Regions from separate parts of the Flocculibacter collagenilyticus genome, predicted to be linked through region 2. Evidence: predicted binding sites of a transcription regulator. Region 2 holds the regulator's gene; the other holds the start of a gene.
The links. The regulator sigma-54, encoded in region 2, starts transcription at its own class of promoters, with help from an activator protein. The targets are predictions, from matches to a motif close to GTTGGCACGNNNNTNGNNT.
Positions count from the first base shown of each region.

Region 1 (11,148 bases), 1.7 Mb from region 2:
TTGGCTTAATTGGCTTATCCATTAAAGAGTCATCAGACATACTGTAATCCATTTATAACATGCATATTACAAGAACTCTTCGCCGCCACCGCCGCCAAGCATAATTTCACCTGCATCAGCCAGCCTTCTCGCAATGGAAAGAATTTCTTTTTGTGCACCTTCAACTTCACTCACTCTTACTGGTCCCATTGCTTCTAGGTCATCTTTCATCATATCAGCTGCACGTTTAGACATATTCTTCATAATCTTATCTGCAAGCGCTTCATCGGCACCTTTAATTGCCTTCATAAGCGCATCTTGCTGAACTTCACGCAGGATAGCTTGAATACCACGGTCATCCACGTCAATAAGGTTATCAAATACAAACATAAGATCTTGAATTTGCTGAGACATCTCTTCGTCATGTTCACGAATTGAGTCCATTAACTGACCTTCAATATTTGTATCTAAGTAGTTCATTATGTCAGCAGCAGCTTTAAGACCACCCATCTTCGCGGCTTGTGCACCAGCTTGACCCGCAAACTGTTTCTCCATAATTTCATTAAGTTCTTGCAATGCTGCTGGTTGTACTTCTTCTAAGTTAGCTATACGCATCATTAAGTCGAGTCTGACTTTTTCTGGGAATTGACCAATAATATCGGCAGACTGCTCAGGATCTAAGTAGGCTAATACAATAGTTTGGATCTGCGGGTGCTCATTTCTAATAATGTTAGCAACCTGCTTCGAGTCCATCCATTTCAAGGAATCTAGCCCTTTAGCGCCACTACCCGCCACAATCTGGTCAATTAAATTAGCGGCTTTTTCTTCACCAAGTGCAGCGGTTAACGCTTTCTTAATAAAGTCTTCAGACTGGAAGCCAATAGTACTAAAGTTCTGAATTTGTTCAATAAATGCCTGATGAACAGCCGAAATCTTAGGCTGACTTAAGTCATCTATGGTCGCCATCGCCAAACCTACTTTTTGTACTTGCTTTGGCTCTAAATGTTTAAGTATTTGTGCCGCATCTTCTTCCGACAAACTTAATAATAAAATGGCAGCTTTTTCTATACCTTCTAGCTTGCTGACATCGAAGCTAGGTTGCCCACCACTATCTTCTGTTTCTGCTACATCAGTCATCTTCTGTTAACCACGCTTTCACTACTTGAGAGGAAAGTTCAGGCTCGTTAGCTACAAGCGCTCGAACTGCTTTCAATAAATCTTCATCACCATGTAAATCCGGCAGCTGCAATGTACCATCTGCCGCAAACCCTACTGCACCTTCATCAAAGTCAGTCGACAGCATATCAATGGTTTCATCGCCTAAGTCTAAGCCTAGTGAATCTTCATCATACTCTTCCACTGTATCTTCTGGGTAAATCAGTTTACGCATCATCGGACGAACTACCGCTAATATCAAGACAATGATAATAATGGCACCAAGCAATAAACGAAGCGCTTTAATTGCCCACGGTTGCTCCCAAAGTGGAATTTCTAACGGCTCTAACTCGCCAATACGCGTAAACGGTATGGTGACTACTTCTAATGTGTCACCACGCTGCAAATCAAAGCCAAGCCCACCTTGCAATAGGCGTCTAATGTTTGCCAACTCTTCTTGAGAGCGAGGTTCCTTTGCACCATCGGCTCCTTGAATATAATCAACAGCTACCGATACGCTCAATCGTCTCAATGCCCCAGTTTGTCTGCGCTTATGACTAATTGTAGTGTCTAATTCATAGTTACGCGTTGATTCTTTATGGTTTCGCCCAGGCGTAACCGTGCGTGTGTTTCCACCTGTTGCTTGTTCTGGGATATTTGAATCTAGCGGAGGCTGATTGGTTAATGCGCCGGGGATCCCTGCTACTATTCCACCAATACTGTTATCTTCAATCGTCATTTCTGAACGCACTGCAGGTAAATCAGGATTATAACGCTTCTGCGTTTCTTCATGCGTTGTGAAGTCCATCGTTACATCTACCTGAGCGGTAAAGTTACCTAATCCCACCACAGGAATTAAAATGCCATCAATTTTAGCTTGGTATTCCGTTTCTTGTTTTCGCTTAATTTCATATTCTTTACGAGAACGAGCGGAAATAGAATCTTGTGAGCCGGAGTTAAGCAAACGACCATTTTGGTCGGTTACCGTCACTCGCTCAGGGGAGAGCCCTTGTACAGCGGAAGCAACAATATCAACAATCGAGTCAATTTCTTCAGAAGTTGCCATTTTGCCACGCTTAAGTGTGATTAACACCGTTGCAGACGGATGCTTTTCTCTGCGAGCAAAAATATTTTCTTTTGGAATGGCTAATAACACTTTGGCACGTGCAACAGAATTCAACTCTTCAATTGTACGCGCTAGCTGCTGCTCACGGCTGTGCTTTAAACGCTCGCGCTCTAAGCGCTGACTCACACCAAATCCCATATCCTGCATTAAAATGTCAGTGCCGGATTGGGGTTGGTTATCCAGCCCTTCGCGTGCCATCATCAGCTTAATGGTTTGGTATTTATCTGAAGCAACATAAATGGTATCGCCGCCTTCAAGACTATATTCAATTTTATTATTATCTAAGAAATCTAAAGTAGTAATGAGTTCGTCTGTTGGCATTTTACCTAACGGACGTAAATCAGGCTCTTGCGCCCAAATAATAATAAAAATAGCAATGGCCAAGCATATGGTAAGGGCAATAATGAGGGTAACTTGGCGTAAAATGTCGACACCACCTAGCCCACTCAAAAAGCCCGATTTTTGCTCCTGCTGTTCGCTGTCTACAACATCACCCGCGTCGTAGCTATCGCCTGATAAAGCAACTTCTGTTGATTGGGTCGAGTCAGCCACAATAGTACCTCATTACACTGTTCTTAATTACTTAGGACCATTACACTGGCATGTTCATAATTTCTTTGTAAGATTCAACTAACTTGTTTCTTACTTGGACCGTAGCTTCAAAAGCAATAGACGACTTTTGAGAAGCAATCATCGCTTCCGCAAGTGACACACTTCTATCACCCATTTCTATAGCAGTAGCCTTTTGCTTAGAGTCTTGCTGCAAGCCATTTACGTTATCAATGGCATTTTTAAGTAAACCACCAAAATCTGCACTGCTTGATTGGGTAGGAATTTTGTTTGTTTCAATCGGGTTATTTGTGGCCTGAGCACGCATTGACTGCATTTCGGCATACAACATATCAGCTTTAAGGTTCATCATAATAAGCTCCCGCTCTCGAGCGTCAAATATTTGAAGACTGGATTATGATGTTGATAAAGCAAAAAGCATACCAATTTCAACACATTGATTTTAAAAGAAAAATAAATATCGTTAGTATTCTATTGCTCAATAATGTCAGGAAAATTGATATAAACTTAAGTGCAAATGATTTCATCCGTTATATCTTTGATTTGCTTCGGAGTTTTTCCAAACTGTATTTTAAAGCAGCTTGAAAAATAAGATACTGACGAAAAGCCTACTTCAAATGTGACAATTTTAACCATATAACCTTTCTCTAAAAGCTCCTTAGCTTTATTTAAGCGGTAAACTTTCAAATACTCACTTGGACTGTAATTGAACAATGCTTTGACTTTACGACGCAATTGTCGCTCGCTTATATTTATCTGAGCAGCCATATCACTAACAGAGAAGTTTTCTTCTGAATAGTTAGCCTCAATGGTTTGATTCAATTTGTCAAAAAACAAGCTATCTTTTGGAGATAGCTCTTTTTTTAATTTTTTTAACTCATCACCATTATTCGACTTTAGCATCTCACCAAAACGCTGACGCAAAACGCTCCTAATAGCTAACAAGCTTGATATCCTTAAAAGCAATTCCTCTTCATCAAAGGGTTTAGTCAAATAACCATCTACCTGACTTTTCCACCCTGATAAGCGACTACATTTATCGCTTTTTGCAGTTAATAGAATTAGTGGAATATGACTAGTACGGTCATCTTTTTTTAGTTTATCACTGACCTCGAAACCACTCATAACAGGCATCATTACGTCACAAATGATAATATCAGGATCTCTATCGATAGCTAATGCAATACCTAATTCTCCATTTTCAGCTTGGAGAACAAGGTACTCTTTATTTAAACAGTCAGCGATATAATTACGCATTTCGCTGTGATCATCGATCACTAAAGCTACTGCTTTGGTTCCACTACTCAAGTCACATGTTGACGCCGAGTTATTAAATTCAGACAGCACAGCCATTGCTTCACTTTCATAGAGTACAGGAGATTGTGTATCAGTTTTTTCAACTCCTTCAGCTAAAACAGGTAGTAAGACTTGAAACTCTGTTCCAACACCTAATTTACTAGCAACGCTTATTTCCCCATCATTTGCTTCGACCAGAAATCTAGTCAGAGCTAGCCCAATCCCTGAACCTGACTCAACATCTGTGGCATTAGTTAAACGAGTAAAGTATTCAAATATCAGTTCGTGATTTATTTCAGAGATCCCCATACCATTGTCAGAAATTTTTAACATCATTTGTTTTTTTTGGTTTTCTTCAAGGGTGATGATAATTTCATTGTTTCCATATTTGATCGCATTTGAAATCAAATTAGTACAGATTTTTTCTAAAGCATCAGGGATCAGGTTTGCAAATAATACTCTGTCAGGCTTATATTGATACTCAAAATAAATCCCTCGCTCTTCTAGTATTGGTAAATACGAATTCACGATAAACTCAACTACTGACTGTATATTAACAAGACTTTTCTCAGCTTTCCCTGACCTTACCCGAGATACATCCATTAATTGGTTAATCATATTAAGAATTCTAGCAGTATGCGTTTTTATTACTCCCGCGTACTCCTGTGTATTTTCTGAACGAATACCTTTGGCAATGTGCTCTGCACGACCTGCAATTAAAGTTAATGGAGTTCTTATTTCATGGGATATATTGGCTAATAATAATTCCCTTTCATCAGAATGCTTTTCTGAAGTCAGTTTTTCTTTTTTCATTTGTTTTCGTTTGGTATTCGTCCATAAAAAAGCAAAAATAATAACTAATCCAATAATTACAAAAACTGCGAGTCGAATTTTTGAGCTAGCAACTTCAATGTGAATTGCTATAGGTTCACTAGTTTCATTATTTTTTATAGCCCGAACATAAAATTCGTAATTTCCTGGTTCTAATTGAGAAAATGAGAGCATATTCCCTCGGAGTTTTTTCCATTGATTATTTTGAAAAGTTTCAAATGAAGAACCACCATAATCGTTAGCTAAAAACAAAAACTGAAGATGCCCATAACTATGAGGCAGGTAGTACTTTTTAGTTATCAATTGGTGGGAATTATTAAGAATAACTTGATTTAAAGATATTTTGAGCGGCGTTTTAATAAAGCCAGCACTCATATCAAAACTTCGAAGACAAAATTTATTTAACCTTTCCTTACATAGCCAAAAAACCTTATCATCAACTTTATTGATATAGCTGTTCTTGGTATACCTTTCACTAAAAAATTTGCTATCAATAGCATATGTGCGTTGATCAATTCGATTAAGACCCAATTCGCCAATTGTCCATATAAAATCTTTGTTCTTCCATATATTATATGACTCATTGCTAATCAGTCCGTCAGAAATTGTTAAGTGCCCAACCTGTTTAAGTGATTCCATATCAAATATGAATATACCATTAGATAAAGTTGCAAGATAAACCTTTCCGCTTACCTCTACAATTGAGGTGAATTTTGAACGTGACGTGCTTTGTGCATGGAGTACCTTAACACTGTTATTCTTGGAGTTAAAAACACCTATCCCCTTGCTGGTAGCAATCCATACTTTATTGTCTGTTGTAGGTAACGAGAATAAAACTTCGTCCGTAGGTAGGCCCATTTTAGAATCAATAATTCTAATTATTTGGCCTTTTTTATCAATAATCACCAGACCTTTCGAATCAGTATTAATATAAACTTTATCGTGGTACAAATTAATCGATATAATCCACATATTGGGTAAAATGTATTTTGAAGTGTTGTCAGCTAAATTAACTCTCCTCACACCTTTACTTGTTGACATCCATAGAATATCGTTATCCGTAATCATTTTAGTTACATAAGCGTCTTCTAAACTCAAAAAAAGGCTTGTGTTTTCTATTTTTCCAGAGCTTGAAAATTTACCTTTATATATTCCCACTCCATGTTTTGCGACAAAAACATCCGTTTCATTTAAGAAACCAAAAGCAGTATTTCCGAATGAGAAGCTTTTTTCTTCTTGATGATCAAGAATACCTTCACGGTATAATTTGACTTTTTGGCGGTCAGCCCCCCAAATACCCGCATTATCATGAAATAGGTTATATAAAGAGCTAAAATACTGTTTAAAATTATGCTCTATATATACTTTTCTTGTAATATCAAAAAGTTTTAGATACCCATCAATAGTTATAACCCAAAAAACATTTTGATTTGAATGGTGTTTAAAAATATTTTCCACATCACTTAAAATAATAGATGCAGTATTATTTTCCGCTAAATTAAGCAGCTCACTTTTATACGTTACCCCCCACACACTTCCACCAAATAACTTAAGTCTCTTCACGGGTTTATTATTGAGTAGAGACTCTTTCCCATTAGTTACTTTAAAAAGACCACTTTTACTCCCTGCATAAAGTGTATTTTGATTAGTTTGGACAATACTAGTTAGCTCGTACTTTTTTAACCCACTATCTTTCGTGTATAAATTATAATACCCCTTATCAGTGGCGATAACTGGTTCATCAAAACTGTTTAGGTAGATATCTTTAATCTCAGCATTCAAGGGGTGAATTACTGGTGGCTTCTCGTATTTATAAGCATCATAAACCAAAACGCCATTCTGCTCTGTTCCTACAATTAATTGGTTTCTCTTATTAACAACCAAAGCTGTAACCCAGTTAACATCATTAGCAACTGTATCAATTTTCTCTATTCTGTCGTAGCCATTGTACCTGACTAAACCTCTTGCCGTGCCCAACCACAAATTCCCCTGTGCGTCCTTCACTATATTTTTTGCTCCATAAGCATCAATAGTTGCACTAAGCAGAGCATTAGGCTTAAGCATAAGAACGCTAAAAAACAAAAATAAATAAGTACTTTTCTTCATAAGGAAGTATTGAACATCAGTTAAATCCGACTCTGTAGTGAGTAGCTAATCTATAAGATTCAAATGATAGGTTCCAGCAATTTTTGAATAGGTATCTATGATGAGAGACTTAATACATAAACGAAACGGACAATGCCAACTCATCATTAAAATTTGGCATTGTCACAATCAATCATCAACTTTTAAATGATAAACAAGATATTTATCTTATCTAGTTGACACATAGCTCTGAAAACTTCAACGGATAATTATTCACAATCACCTCCGTATACGGCTAGATTATAGGCAGAGTTAACAGTAGCGCCTACTGCTCTACCTGCATACCACGAAAGACTCGCTGCAGAACGGTTTATAGCAGTTGTTTTTGCCACAGTGCTCCATCCAAACCTAGGGTAAGCTTTGAATTGACTCCTAGGTGCATTGATCCTACCTCTAGTGTATCTTATGGTCTCTTGCACAATTGTTGAGCCATTATAGCTTTTTGCTGCGGGACCACCCAGTAGAAAGCTGGCAGCAGTATCAGGCTGGATAGCAGGCACAGGGTTGTGATTGTCGATCACAGAGTCCACAGAGTCCCAGCTTGACTTAAACTCTTTTTTAAATTTATCCCAACCACTACATGAACAACTTTTTAGTCCAAACGGGTCAACAAACCTAACCGGGTTCGAATCCACATACTGATACGTCGAGAACTGTCCAGCAGCCAACCCAATCGGGTCACTCTGCAAATATCTCCCTAACTCCGCATCATAATCCCGAAAATAGTTATACCAACTCTGTTTTTCCTCATCGTAATATTGACCAGGAAAACCCAAGTTAACATAACCTATCACACTGTAATCCACATTCCGGTCAAAGGCCCAGTTCTTAGCTTTCCACACCACTGTATTGCTGTTGTTGGTCATAACTTCAGGCCTGCCCTGATGGTCGGTATGCACATAATAAAGGTCATTATTTTTGCTAACACCCACTAATTGATTATTGAGATAAATGTAAGCAATATGATTTGAGCCAGTGCGCTCATAAATCAATTTGCCATCCAAATCATAACCGAAATAAGTTATAGTTGAGCCGACCTTTTTAGAGACTCGTTGACCAACGCTGTTGTAGGTATAAGTCGCGCTTGTGCTGCCCTTGCTATAACCAATCAAGCGGTTAGCATCGTTGTAGGTATAGGTGGCACTGCCTTTTTGTTTGATATTACCATTATCATCATATTGAACATTAATGGAGGCATAAGACATCAACCGATTGCTGTCGGTGGCTATCTGGTAGGGCGTGGAGCCTTTATGGGTGCGATTGCCATTGGCATCATAGCCATAGGTGTAGCTTGCCCCATAGTCATTGCTATAGGTGATACGGTTCAAAGTATCGTAGCTGAAGGTGCGCGTTTTGGTAGTTGTGGAAGCTTTGGCATCGTTGATTTTCGTGATATTGCCATTCAAGTCATAATAATAATCAAGGTCCATCACAGTGCCCGAAGTGCTGCTACTGCTTTTGCCCCGTAGGCGATAACGGTTATCGCGGTCAGAAAAAAGCTGCGCACCATTGCCAAACTTGATACTGAAGACAGGGCCGAAGGGCTTATAGTTTACCTCTTGCACTAAGGTGCTATTACCCACTTTGATAGTACTGGTCTGGCCGAGATTATTAAAATCGTAAGTAACTTTTTCACCATTGGGGTAAGTCATGGATTTCACCTGCCCTACTTTGTTATAGGCCCACCACTGGGTCATAGATAAGCCAGCCAAAGAAGAGGCTTTACGAATGAGTTCACCATGAGCATTGAAGGTGAGCGTATGGGTGCCAGCTTCATCTCTAATACGGTAAAGGCGGCCTGGGTGCGCCAGATCATAGGTATAGGTACGGGTAATATCTCCAATGGTTTCAGTTTTCATGCGGTTGAGTTCATCATAGGTCCAACGAGAGGTTATGCCTTTAGCATCAATTTTTAATATAAGATTTCCCGCTAAATCATAACGCAAGGTGGTTAATCCAGTGTCGGGACTGGTGATGTGCTTAAGGTGTCCAAAGCCATCATAATCGTAAAAAGTGTTCAGGCCTTTCGGATCGCGAATACGTACAATCTGATCATGTACATTATACCAATAGGAAGTTTCACCTCCGTTTCGATCAATGATTTTTCCCACTCGGCCTAACGCACCGTAGTGATGAGTACTGCCATTACTTTTTCCATCTAAAACTTGCGTCGGCTGATTATTGGTGTTGTAACCATAGTGTTGTACCACTTTGCCTTCTGAAAAAGCGCCGTCTGGCCAGCCAAATTCATTCAGCTGCTGCCCACTGCCTTCAATAATGCTTTTCAAACGGTTCAATTCATCATAAGTGCGCTTCGTAGCCTTTAAGGTTTCTTCGGTAGTTTCGGTGCACATTTCAAAGCCATTGCCACCACCAAAACCACCGCCTGAGCAAGGAACCAGTTTGGTTATCCAACCACGAATGCGTTCTTGCGTTAAGTTGCTGGCTACATCATAGAGGTATTCTTTCGAGTCATTGTTAAGGTCAGTAACTTTGGTCAGACGATGCGCACTGTCATAAGTCATAGTAAGTTTAGAACCATCAGCGCGAGTGACGCTTTCGAGCTGACCGGCTTTATCATAGCTGTAGATGGTTGTTCGCTTGTCACCGTTGATGTCTTTGTTTTCTGTTAGTAGCCAACCTCGAGGGTGATAGGTAAAGGTATCCACTCTTCCATCAGGGTAAGTGATTTTACCAGGGCTACCAAATTGGTTGTGATTAGCAAAAGTTGTCCAGTGACCTAATGCATTTTTCATCGACGTTAAAAACCCGGTTGAGCTGTAAAAGAGCTCTAGGGTATCGGCAACACCAGTACGCGGACCATTAATAGCTTTCTTTTTTACTAAGCCGTTATCATGAAAGGTATAGGTGACGCGAGTACTGCGCGTAATGTGGTTAACGAGGTTTGTTTCTCTTTTCTCTTCAAGCAACCCGTTGTCACTATAAACAAACTCTGTTTTGAGTAAATCAGTTTTGATTTCCAGTGGCTTATTCAAGATGGAATGCCACTGGTATTCTGTGGTGCGCTCATAGGCAGTGCCTTTACCTTCGATGACCTTGAGTAGGTTACCGTAAGCATCATAGTCATAGTCGGTGAGGTTCCCCGCCCAATCGGTCTTTGTGTTCACAAAGCCATTGGCATCATAAGAGGTGTTCTTGTGAGCCGAGTAACAACTGCCTTTAGCATGGCCCTGCACCTGTCTGATTTTCCACTGGCCGCCCACGTCCACAAAATGATAGGTGGTTTCTTTGCCGTGGGCATTGCGTGAGCGGGTGTAACGACCACCGGCCTCAACACCGGAGGCCACAATGGTCACACTCTCTTGCTCATCACCATGATAACTGCGCGTGGCTTTTCCGCTTGAATCATATTCCCAGCTGGCATAGGCATCACCGTTTTCATCAATGATACGAGTTAAGCGTGTGCCACTATAAATATACTGCTTTTTTGTCGAGCCTGAGAGCGACGGATAAGTCACGGAAAGCAGATTTCCACTGGCATCATAATCGTACGTATAAATTTGATTCGCTGGATCTTTTATTTGAATAATACGATGACCTGACCAGATGAAATTAATGGTTTGACCCGAACTGTGCTCCAGTTGCGTAACTTTGGTTGAAGTGTCACTATCATAATGGTAGTAAATAACTTCACCGTTGCCGGATCTCACATACAGTAAGCGACCAGAGTTCTCATATACTTCTTCAACATCCCCGTTCAAGTACAACCAATGATCATTACTGTCTTTAATCAGGGACTCAACTTGTCCACTGTCCCGCTTCCACTCTTTAGTTGCATCATCAAAGGTCATCTTAATCACTCTGCCATCGCTTTGAAACAGTTTTACTTCAACCACTGGCTGCCCGTTTCTTTGACGAGTGCTCCACGCTAAGTATGAGCCTAGGTTGGTTGACCAGTTATTGCCAAAATGTCCTATACCATTTCCGCGGCTGTTATATTGACGAGATACGACTAGTGGTAATTGCCCAAAACCACGAAAGTCAACCTCGGTTTGCGTCTTGTTTTGCGTGGCTAAATCAATAGG
Region 1 is NZ_CP059888.1:1,195,473-1,206,620, reverse strand. Features, by position in the region: gene fliH (flagellar assembly protein FliH) at 1-40, opposite strand, end outside; gene fliG (flagellar motor switch protein FliG) at 67-1,116, opposite strand; gene fliF (flagellar basal-body MS-ring/collar protein FliF) at 1,109-2,812, opposite strand; gene fliE (flagellar hook-basal body complex protein FliE) at 2,853-3,179, opposite strand; gene HUU81_RS05275 (hybrid sensor histidine kinase/response regulator transcription factor) at 3,338-7,063, opposite strand; gene HUU81_RS05270 (RHS repeat-associated core domain-containing protein) at 7,312-11,148, opposite strand, start outside.
Region 1: the regulator sigma-54 is predicted to act here: its motif matches at 3,239-3,257, upstream of fliE (flagellar hook-basal body complex protein FliE).

Region 2 (11,148 bases):
TTAATCTTTCCCCACGCTTGAAAGTTAAATTTTTAACTTTCACTATGAAATCAGACAATTCACCTTCCTGTGTACTAAATTAAGAGAAACTAAGGCCGCGTATTTTATGCTGTTTTAACTTTAGTTGATAATAATATTTCGTAAATAAATATAAATTTTTTAAAAAATTGTTGCTGAAGGCCGATTTTACTCGATTATTTTGGGGTTTTGCTTTTCTTTTTATTCATTTAACCGCACAATTGCGGCCATTGTTGGGTTCAAAATGACGTTTATACCATGCTTATTTCATTTGCTTTGTTGGTTTTAGGGTTTGCATTATTAGTTTGGAGTGCTGATAAGTTTGTTTATGGCGCGGCGGCATTAGCAAGAAATCTTGGCATATCAACGATGATTATTGGTTTAACCATTGTTGCTATGGGCTCCTCGGCACCCGAGATGATGGTGTCGGCCAGTGCATCAATTGCTGATAAAACTGACACCGCTGTGGGTAATGCAATTGGATCAAATATCACTAATATCCTTCTTGTTCTAGGGTTAACAGCGTTACTTAAACCCATGTCAATCTCTTCCAGTACTGTCTATCGTGAATTACCCATAGTATTGGCGGTTTCTGTATTGGCATGGTGGTTTATTCAAGATAATTATTTTTCTTTCAATGAAGGCGCGGCACTCGCTATTGCATTTGCACTGTTTATTGGTGGCTTGATGATTATTGCAATGCGCAACAGAAATAGTAATCAGAATAAAGGTACAGATTTATTTTTAGACGAGGCAGAAGACGAAATTCCTGAAGGTGTTAGTAATAAAAACGCCATCTTCTGGGTGGTGCTTGGTATTATTCTATTACCGTTAAGTTCAACCATTTTGGTTGATGCGGCTACCGATATCGCAAAATATTTTGGCATGAGTGACTTAGTCATCGGGCTTACCATTATTGCAATTGGCACCAGCCTACCCGAACTCGCGGCAAGTATTGCAGGTGTGATGAAAAATGAAGATGATTTAGCCATTGGTAATATTATTGGCTCAAACATTTTTAATATTTTAGCCGTGTTAAGTATAGCGGGTTTAATCAACCCTTCTGCCATAGATCCAAGTGCAGGTAGCCGAGATGCATTGATAATGATTGGTGCAACCCTAATGTTAGTATTAATGTCATTACGTTTTAGAGGCCGTCGAAGAATAAACCGCTTTGAAGGTGCAGTGATGCTGTCGTGTTTTATTGGGTATCAAGCATTAATTTTTTTAACATTAAGCTAGTTTAAATTTATTGTGTCAGAGAACGTTCACCATGCCAGAAAGTACATTTATTACCTCAGCTAAAAAAGTGATCGAAATAGAAAAAAAGGCAATAGAAAATATTGCTAAGTATATAGATGCTGATTTTGTTCAGGCGTGTGAGTGTATGCTTGCTTGTCAAGGACGAATTATTGTCATTGGTATGGGAAAGTCGGGTCATATTGGTAATAAAATTGCGGCAACCTTAGCCAGTACTGGCACCCCTGCCTTTTCTGTGCACCCAGGTGAAGCGAGCCACGGTGACTTGGGAATGATCACACAGCAAGATGTGATTTTAGCGATTTCTAATTCAGGCGAAACCCAAGAAGTACTGACCATTACCCCTGTTATTAAACGTATTGGTGCTACCTTAATTGCCATGACAGGGGCGCCGCAATCATCATTAGCCAAATTATCTGATATTCACTTATGTATTAAAGTAGAACAGGAAGCGTGCCCTTTAGGTTTAGCACCGACAGCCTCAACTACTGCAACCTTGGTAATGGGTGACGCACTTGCCGTTTCATTACTTGAAGCAAGAGGGTTTACTGAAAATGACTTTGCGCTTTCTCATCCGGGCGGTAGCTTAGGTAAGCGACTATTATTACGTTTAAGCGATGTGATGCATCAAGGTATGCAAGTGCCATTAGTAAAAAGTACTGCCACTGTAAAAGAAGCCCTGATGGAGATCACCCAAAAAGGCTTAGGGATGACTGGTGTATTAGATAAAACTGGCGAGCTGATAGGCTTATTTACAGATGGTGATTTACGTCGCATTTTAGATCAAAAAGTCGACTTCCATAACACGCTGATTGGTGACGTTATGACCCAAGGCTGTGTAACTGCTCAGCCTTCAATGCTTGCCGCAGAAGCACTAAAATTAATGCAAGATAAAAAGATCAACGGTCTGATGATTGTGGATGCCAATAATAAACCTGTAGGTGCAATGAATATGCACGACTTATTAAATGCAGGAGTCATTTAATGAATTTATTCGAAACAATGTATCAGTTAGTAACTGATGACGTTGCTAATGCAGCGAAACAAGTAAAATTAGTAATATGTGACGTAGACGGGGTGTTCTCAGATGGTCGAATTTATTTAGGCAATGATGGGGAAGAGCTAAAAGCCTTTCATACCCGTGATGGGTATGGCGTAAAAGCCCTGCTTAATGAGAATATCGCTGTGGCGGTTATTACTGGGCGTAACTCAAGGATTGTTGAAAAAAGAATGACGGCACTGGGTGTTACAGACATCTATCAAGGCTGTGAAAATAAACAAGTTGCTTATCAAGAGTTGTTACAGAAGTACCAACTGACTGATGCACAAGTGGCCTATATTGGTGATGATTTTCCTGACTTACTGCTAATTAAGCAGGTTGGGTTGGGTGTTGCAGTGCAAGATGCTCATCCCCTCGTTAGCATGGGCGCTAAGTATATTACCAAATTGAATGGTGGCTTTGGCGCGGTCAGAGAGTTGTCAGATTTAATTTTAATTAGCCAAGATAAGTTTAATCGTTACAGTGGTACGAGTGCATGAGTAAACTACGAGTGCTATTAATACTCGTATTTTTAGTGGTGATGGCGCTAATGTGGTTGCCGTACATGAAAACCACGCCGTTAACTAGTCAACCTGAAGTGGAGTCTGATTTTAACCCAGACTATACCGCTGCCTCGTTGGTGCACTCAATGTATGCGCCTGATGGCCGCTTGAGTCATAAAATTCGGTCTGAGCGAATGGCGCACTATCAAGAGCTAGGGTTTACGCGCTTTTATAATGCGTTATTTACCATTTACGACCATAACGAACAAAACCATTGGCAAATTCGCGCCGATGAAGCGGTATTGTTTGATGACAGAATTGAGTTAGACAATAACGTAGTCGCTACTAGTTTAAATCAAGATAGTTATTTAAAAACAATTAATGCCGAATATATAGAAGTATCTTTTGTACAAAAAACGATGTTGTCGGATCAAGATGTTGAAATGTTGGGCGATCAATTTGTCATGAAAGGCAAAGGGTTGCGGGCAAATCTGTATAGCAAATCGTTTAAACTAATTAACCATGTAAGAACTGTATATCATAATGAAAATGAAAAGAATTAGTATCTCACTTATATTGGCTAGCCTAATGTTGTCAAACATGGCCAATGCCACGATTGAAGATTTCAAAAAACCTGTAAATGTGGATGCCGACACACAAAGTGTTGATATTAAAAATGACACCGTGAACTTTGTTGGTAACGTTATTATTAAACAAGGCTCGCTTATTATTCATGCTGACGAACTAAAAGCGAATGCTAAGCAAGGTAAAGGCAAAGAAGTGTTTACTGCGAAGGGAAGCCCTGCAACCTACGAACAAACGTTGGATGACGGCAGAGTAATCACAGCGCAGGCCGATGAAATTATTTATAAGCGTGCAGCGCGCCACCTAGCGTTAAAAGGCGCCGCGCAGCTAAAGCAAAACGACAGCCTAGTTAAGGGCGACGTGATTGAGTATGACTTAGAAGCGCAAAAATTAGATGCAACCAGCCAACAAGAAAACAAATCTTCACGTGTAACCACCATTTTTACTACAGAAGATATTGAGGCTAAAAGCGTTCAAGACAAAAATAAGACAGAAGAAACCAACGCTAAAGATGAAAGCGTGAACAAGGAAGCACCTGAAGAGTCGAAAATTGAAACGCCATAACTTTTGATGAAAATTGAGAAAAGTTTACGAAACAAATAAGTGAATCAATGACAATATTATCAGCACAAAATCTGGCAAAAAGTTACAAAGGTCGTCAAGTTGTTCGCGATGTAAGTATCGATGTTGCAGCTGGCAGCATAGTTGGCTTGTTAGGGCCGAACGGAGCAGGTAAAACAACTACATTTTATATGATTGTGGGGTTGGTACCATCTGATCGGGGGCGCATTGTGCTTGCAGACCAAGATTTAACATTGGAACCAATGCATGCAAGAGCACGAGAAGGCATTGGCTATTTGCCGCAAGAAGCATCTATTTTCAGAAAACTTAGCGTTTATGACAATATCATGGCCATTTTGCAAACTCGCCGCGATTTAACCCGAATAACGCGCGAAGAAGCGCTAGATGGGTTGTTAGAAGAATTCAATATTGGTCACATTCGCGATAGCCTAGGCATGAGCTTGTCTGGCGGAGAGCGTCGTCGTGTAGAAATTGCTCGTGCATTGGCCGCTAATCCCAAATTTATTTTATTGGATGAGCCGTTTGCAGGGGTCGACCCAATTTCAGTATTAGACATCAAAAAGATTATCCAGCATTTAAAGAATAAAGGCATTGGAGTATTAATTACTGATCACAATGTACGAGAAACACTAGACGTGTGTGAGCATGCATACATTGTGAGCCATGGTGAATTAATTGCGAATGGTACACCTGAGCAAGTGTTAGCAAATCAGACCGTAAGAGATGTATACCTAGGTGAGCAATTCACGCTATAGTTAAGTTAATTAGTTAAAGGAATTTATCGGATTTTATGAGGCAGTCTTTACAGTTAAAAATTGGTCAACAGTTGACCATGACCCCACAATTGCAACAGGCTATTCGTCTCTTGCAATTATCGACGTTAGATTTGCAACAAGAAATTCAAGAAGCCTTAGACAGTAATCCACTCCTTGAAGTGGAAGAAGATCATGGCTCATCGCCTGAACAAGTGAGCGACAGCAACGACGGAACCACCAAACAAGATGCCAATGGTGAAGCTGAAGACATGACGTTTTCAGAGGTAAAAGAAATGGATACAACGGAAGCGGTTCAACAAGAGAATATGTCGGACGAGCTGCCTGTTGATAGTTCATGGGATGAGTATATTAGTGCAGCGCCGGTGGCGTCAGTGTCTGGTGCTAGCGACAATGATGATATGGTTTTTCAAGGTGAAACGACCGATAATATTCAAGATCATATTTTATGGCAAGTTAGGCTAACCCGGTTTAGCCCTACAGATGAAACGATCGCCATGGCGATAATTGAAGCGATTGACGATTCAGGCTATTTATCAGTTACTACAGAAGATATTCTGAATAGCTTAGGCGATGACGATGTAGAGCTTGATGAGGTTGAAGTAGTACTAAAGCGTATTCAATTAATGGACCCATTAGGTGTGGGAGCCCGCAGTTTAAAAGAATGTATGCTGATTCAGTTAGGTCAATTTAGCAACGATACGCCTTATTTGTCTGACGCAAAAACCATTGTGAACGAATATATCGATTTATTAGGTAATCGTGACTATCGTACTTTACAAAGAAAGACTAAGCTTAAAGAGCATCAGCTAAAAGAGGTTATGCAACTTATCCATAGCCTTAATCCAAGGCCAGCCAGTGCGGTGATTACTGAACAACCGCAATATGTTATTCCAGACGTATCAGTCGTGAAGAAAAAAGGCCGTTGGATTGTAGAATTAAATCCAGACTCAATGCCGAAAGTTACTATTAACCAGCAATACGCGGCGTTGTCTAAAACCAGTAAGTCATCTACGGATACGCAATTTATTCGTTCTCATTTACAAGATGCAAAATGGTTTATCAAAAGTTTGGAAAGTAGAAACGATACCTTACTCAAAGTTGCGAATTGTATTGTGCAGCAGCAACAGGCATTTTTTGAGTATGGTGACGAGGCCATGAAGCCAATGGTATTGAACGATGTGGCAGAAATGGTAGATATGCATGAATCAACCATTTCACGTGTGACAACGCAGAAATATATGCATACACCACGCGGCATTTTTGAGCTTAAGTACTTTTTTTCAAGCCATGTAAGTACTGAAAACGGCGGCGAGTGTTCATCAACAGCGATCAGAGCGTTGATTAAAAAATTAGTCTCTGCAGAAAATGCGGCGAAGCCATTGAGTGATAGTAAGATTGCAGAAATTATGGCTGATCAAGGTATTAAGGTAGCAAGACGTACGATTGCGAAGTATCGTGAGTCTTTGTCTATCCCTCCATCTAACCAAAGAAAGAGCTTACTGTAAGCTCTTGATGAAAGAAGGAAAGTGCTTATGCAAATCAATTTAACTTGCCGTCACGTTAATGCCACTTCGTCGATAAAAGATTATGTAGATAATAAATTTTCCAAATTAGAGCGACATTTTGATCATATCAATAATGTTCACGTTATTTTGGATTCCGAAAAGTTAATGCAAAAAGCGGAAGCAAAACTCCATGTTAATGGCGGAGAGTTGTTTGCCACAGCCACTCACGACGATATGTATGCGGCGATAGATGGGTTGATTGACAAGCTAGACCGACAAGTCATTAAACATAAGGAAAAACTTTCAAGCCACTAAAAAAGAATAGTTATTGTAATATGTCTTTTAAAACTTTGATGTCTGAGGACTGCACAAAATGTGCAGTCCTTTTTAATAGCAAGAAACGTATTTTAGAGTACATTAGCCAATTGGCACACACTAAACTGCCTGATATTAGCCAACATGAAATTTTGGACAGTTTAATGGCAAGAGAAAAGCTAGGCAGTACCGGGATTGGTAAAGGAATTGCTATTCCCCATGGCCGCTTGAAGAATACGCAAAAAACGGTCGCAATTTTTTTAGTAAGTAAAAATCCGATCCAATACGACTCAATCGATCAAAAGCCAGTTGATGTATTTTTTGCACTGTTAGTACCCGAAGAGCAATGTAAAGAACATTTAAGTACGTTGTCAGCCGTTGCTAGCATGCTTGACGATAAAAGTATGGTGAAAAGATTGCGCAAAGCCGATACTGATCAAGAGTTATTTGAGATTATGACATCCAATTAGCCGTGCTGATACGTATTCAGTTATAGCTATTTTAGAGCGCTGTATTTAAATAGTCATAACCTTAGATTAAAGTAATTCAAAGAAAGAAGGTAAATTAACAATTAAGGTAGCTTAATTTTTATGAAAATTATCATTATTAGCGGTCGTTCTGGTTCAGGGAAAACTGTAGCACTTAGGGTGTTAGAGGACTTGGGCTATTATTGCGTTGATAATATTCCTGTTAATTTACTTCCAGCCTTAGCGCACTCTTTAAATGATCGATATGAAACAGTTGCTGTGAGTGTTGATGTACGTAATTTTCCTGAAGAAGCGGATGAATTAAGCGATATTCTAGATTACTTGCCTACTTCGGTAACCTTAAGTGTTTTATATTTAGATGCTGAAGAAGATATTCTAATTCAACGGTTTAGTGAAACGAGGCGATTACACCCGCTTTCTAAGCAGTCGATGAGTTTAGAAAAAGCCATCAAACAAGAAAAAGTACTGTTAGAGCCATTAGCAGGCAGGGCCGATTTATACATTGATACCACTCAGTTAACGGTTCATCAGTTAGCTGAAACGGTAAAAGAACGGATCCTAGGTAAAAAAAGTAATGACTTAGTTATCATTTTTCAGTCATTTGGCTTTAAATACGGTATTCCTAAAGATGCAGATTATGTGTTTGATGTACGCTTTTTACCTAACCCCCATTGGGAGCCAGATCTGAAACCGCTAACTGGATTAGATCAGCCCGTCATTGACTACTTATCCACGCAACCGCTAGTGACCAAGCTAGTTTGGCAAGTAAATAGCTTTTTGAGTACTTGGCTACCGCACTTAGAACGTAATAATCGTAGTTACCTTACCGTTGCCATTGGCTGTACTGGCGGACAACATCGCTCGGTATTTATTGCAGAAACATTGGCCAATATTTATCGTAAACTAAAATCTGACGTGCAAATTCAACATCGTGAATTAAGCCGTCATGAAACGCCTTCAGAGTAAAAAACATTATGCCTCAGCCTGAGTTATCTAAACGACTATTAATAAAAAACAAACTCGGCTTGCATGCACGGGCGGCTTCTAAAGTCGTTAAGTTGGCTCAGCAATATGACGCAACAATTCTTATCCAACAAGAAGATAAGTCAGCATCGGCCGATAGCATTATGGGCTTATTAATGCTAGAAAGCAGCCAAGGTAAAAACATCGAGGTGAAGTGCTCTGGTCCTGATGCTCGTGAAGCATTAGAAGCATTAGAAGCATTGGTTGACGATAACTTTGACGAATCTGAATAATTCTCTTTTCTTCCAAACAAAATTCACTTTTTTAAATACTGATAAACTATAATCAATACGTTATCATTGCTTATTATAGTTAAATCAACACCTTGCTTGTTCCCATAATAAGAGCTTAATAGATGCCTGAAACGCTAGAACGTGAATATGCCAAACTACAAATAAGAGAAGTAAACGCTGCTCTTAGTAGTGGTATGTTTGTTCATGTGCGCGGCATGCTGCAAGACATGGAGCCTTGCGATATTGCGTTGCTATTAGAGTCTTCTCCACCAAAAGGCCGTACCATTTTATGGCAGTTGGTAGAAGCTGATTTACATGGAGAGGTGCTTGAAGAACTAGCCGAAGATGTACGTAACGGCATTATTCATCAAATGACGCCAGAGCGTGTGGTTGCCGCTACGGAAGGCATGGATGATGATGACTTAGCAGAAGTTCTCCGTGGCTTACCTGATGCACTATATCGCAATGTTATTAATGCGATGGACAGCCAAGACCGGCTGCGCGCTGAAAAGGTCATGTCGTACGACGAGGACACGGCTGGCGCGATAATGAATACCGATACCATCACGCTACGCCCTGATGTATCGATAGATGTGATTTTGCGTTACCTTCGCCTTAAAGGTGAATTGCCAGAAGCTACCGACTATTTATACGTAGTGGATGACAATGACACCTTTGTGGGGGCTATTTCCCTTTCTACCTTGTTAACTTGTAATCCAGATCTTAATGTTAAACGGGTGTTGGAAGACGACATTGAAGTCATTCCTGTTGACATGGAAGAGCGTGACGTTGCCCAATTATTTGAACGTCATAACTGGGTATCAGCGCCAGTTGTCGACGAAGAGGGTCGGTTACTAGGTCGTATCACCATTGATGATGTGGTTGATGTGATTCGTGAAGAAGCCGAGCACTCGATGATGAGTATGGCAGGTCTAGATGATGAAGAAGATACCTTCGCTCCCGTAATTAAAAGTACACAACGACGCTCGCTGTGGCTAGGTATTAATTTATTTACCGCATTATTAGCCGCCTTTGTCTCAGACTTGTTTGAGTCGACACTTGATCAACTTGCTGTACTTGCAGTATTGAATACTATTGTACCAAGCATGGGCGGAGTGGCAGGTAGCCAAACCCTTACGCTTGTTATTCGTGGTATGGCATTAGGTCATATCAGTAAAGCCAACTCGCGTTGGTTAATGGGCAAAGAGTTAGCAATTGGCTTATTAAATGGCGCTATGTGGGCGATTTTGATTGCGTCGGTAGTTGCTATATGGAAACAAAGCTTTATGTTAGGCGTGGTGATAGCATTTGCGATGTTGATGAATATGATTGCTGCTGGGGTGTCTGGAGTATTTATTCCACTGATGCTGAAACGCTTTAACATTGATCCAGCGTTAGCTGGCGGGGTTATTTTAACTACAGTGACTGATATTATTGGCATCTTCACCTTTTTAGGCACAGCCACTTGGCTGTTGCTGTAGAACCCAAAATAATAAACTAATTACCACTAGGGCGTGCACTAGTTCACTTGTAAGTGGAAGGTTACCGGCCCATCGTTCACTAGTGACACTTGCATATCTGCACCGTATTCGCCAGTTTGAACCGCTATGCCTTGTTGCTGGCAGTATGCTACAAATTCTTGATAAAGCGCTAAGCCAAGCTCAGGTGGCGCCCCTCTTGAGAAGCTTGGGCGGCTGCCTTTTTTGGTGTCGGCCACTAAAGTAAATTGCGATACAACCAATAACTGCCCAGAGACTTGTTGTAAATTTAAATTCATTTTTCCATCAGCATCTTCAAATACGCGATAGTTAATAATCTTGTTCGCTAATTTTTTTACTTGTTCAGTCGTATCTAGCTTTTCAACACCGAGTAACACCAATAGTCCGCCATCTATAGCGCCTACCGTGTTTCCGCTTACATCAACTTTTGCGCTGCTGACACGCTGTATAAGTGCAATCATAAATTTTTACTAACTTAATGGTTATAACGATTTCTCTATGAAGTATTTGGCCATTGCATCGCTAGCCAAACACAATGCTTTTGCAATACTAGGATCGGTCGCAGAGTGCCCAGCTGCGGGTATTATTTGCAGTTGTGCTTCAGGCCAATGCTTGGCTAATTGCCACGCATTATCTAATTTACATACCGTATCATAACGGCCATGCACAATATATCCTGGAATATGAGCAAAGGCAGCTGCATGATTAATAATGAAGTTCTCTTCAATGAAAAAGTGATGATAAAAGTAGTGGCATTCAAGCAATGCTAAACTAAGCGCGCTATGCGGATCTTCAGCATCCCCTTCGTTAAATTTAGCGTGATTAACGGTTGCAATTTTACCTTCCCAACTAGCCCAATGTTTAGCTGCTTTTATTCTAACGACCTCATCCTCGCCCGTTAGCAATGTGTAGTAATTGTCGATAATGCTGGTGGCACTGCTGTGGTTATGTGCATTCAGTGAAGTAAGTGGCTGAAGCAGCTTTTCGTGATAGTCAGGAAATAATTGGCTAGCTCCTTCGGTTGGGCTGAACATCCATTCTGTATCTTCTTTACGCGCTAAAAATACGCCTCGTAAAATGAGCCCTTTAACACGGTTCGCGTGTTCGATAGCATACAAGAGGGCTAAGGTACTGCCCCAAGAACCGCCACAAACCAACCACATATCTATGTTTAAAAACTTGCGAATAGCTTCAATATCTTCAATCTGTTGTTGAGAGTTATTACCTGCTAAGCCAAGGTACGGCGTCGATTGACCGCAACCTCGCTGGTCAAATAATATAATGCGATAGAACTCAGGGTTATAAAAACTACGGTGAACAGG
Region 2 is NZ_CP059888.1:3,422,435-3,433,582, reverse strand. Features, by position in the region: gene mlaF (phospholipid ABC transporter ATP-binding protein MlaF) at 1-58, opposite strand, end outside; gene HUU81_RS15235 (calcium/sodium antiporter) at 277-1,260, shown strand; gene HUU81_RS15230 (KpsF/GutQ family sugar-phosphate isomerase) at 1,292-2,263, shown strand; gene kdsC (3-deoxy-manno-octulosonate-8-phosphatase KdsC) at 2,263-2,817, shown strand; gene lptC (LPS export ABC transporter periplasmic protein LptC) at 2,814-3,383, shown strand; gene lptA (lipopolysaccharide transport periplasmic protein LptA) at 3,409-3,969, shown strand; gene lptB (LPS export ABC transporter ATP-binding protein) at 4,017-4,742, shown strand; gene HUU81_RS15205 (RNA polymerase factor sigma-54) at 4,778-6,268, shown strand; gene hpf (ribosome hibernation promoting factor) at 6,296-6,583, shown strand; gene ptsN (PTS IIA-like nitrogen regulatory protein PtsN) at 6,604-7,053, shown strand; gene rapZ (RNase adapter RapZ) at 7,174-8,037, shown strand; gene HUU81_RS15185 (HPr family phosphocarrier protein) at 8,046-8,327, shown strand; gene mgtE (magnesium transporter) at 8,450-9,808, shown strand; gene dtd (D-aminoacyl-tRNA deacylase) at 9,847-10,287, opposite strand; gene pip (prolyl aminopeptidase) at 10,309-11,148, opposite strand, start outside.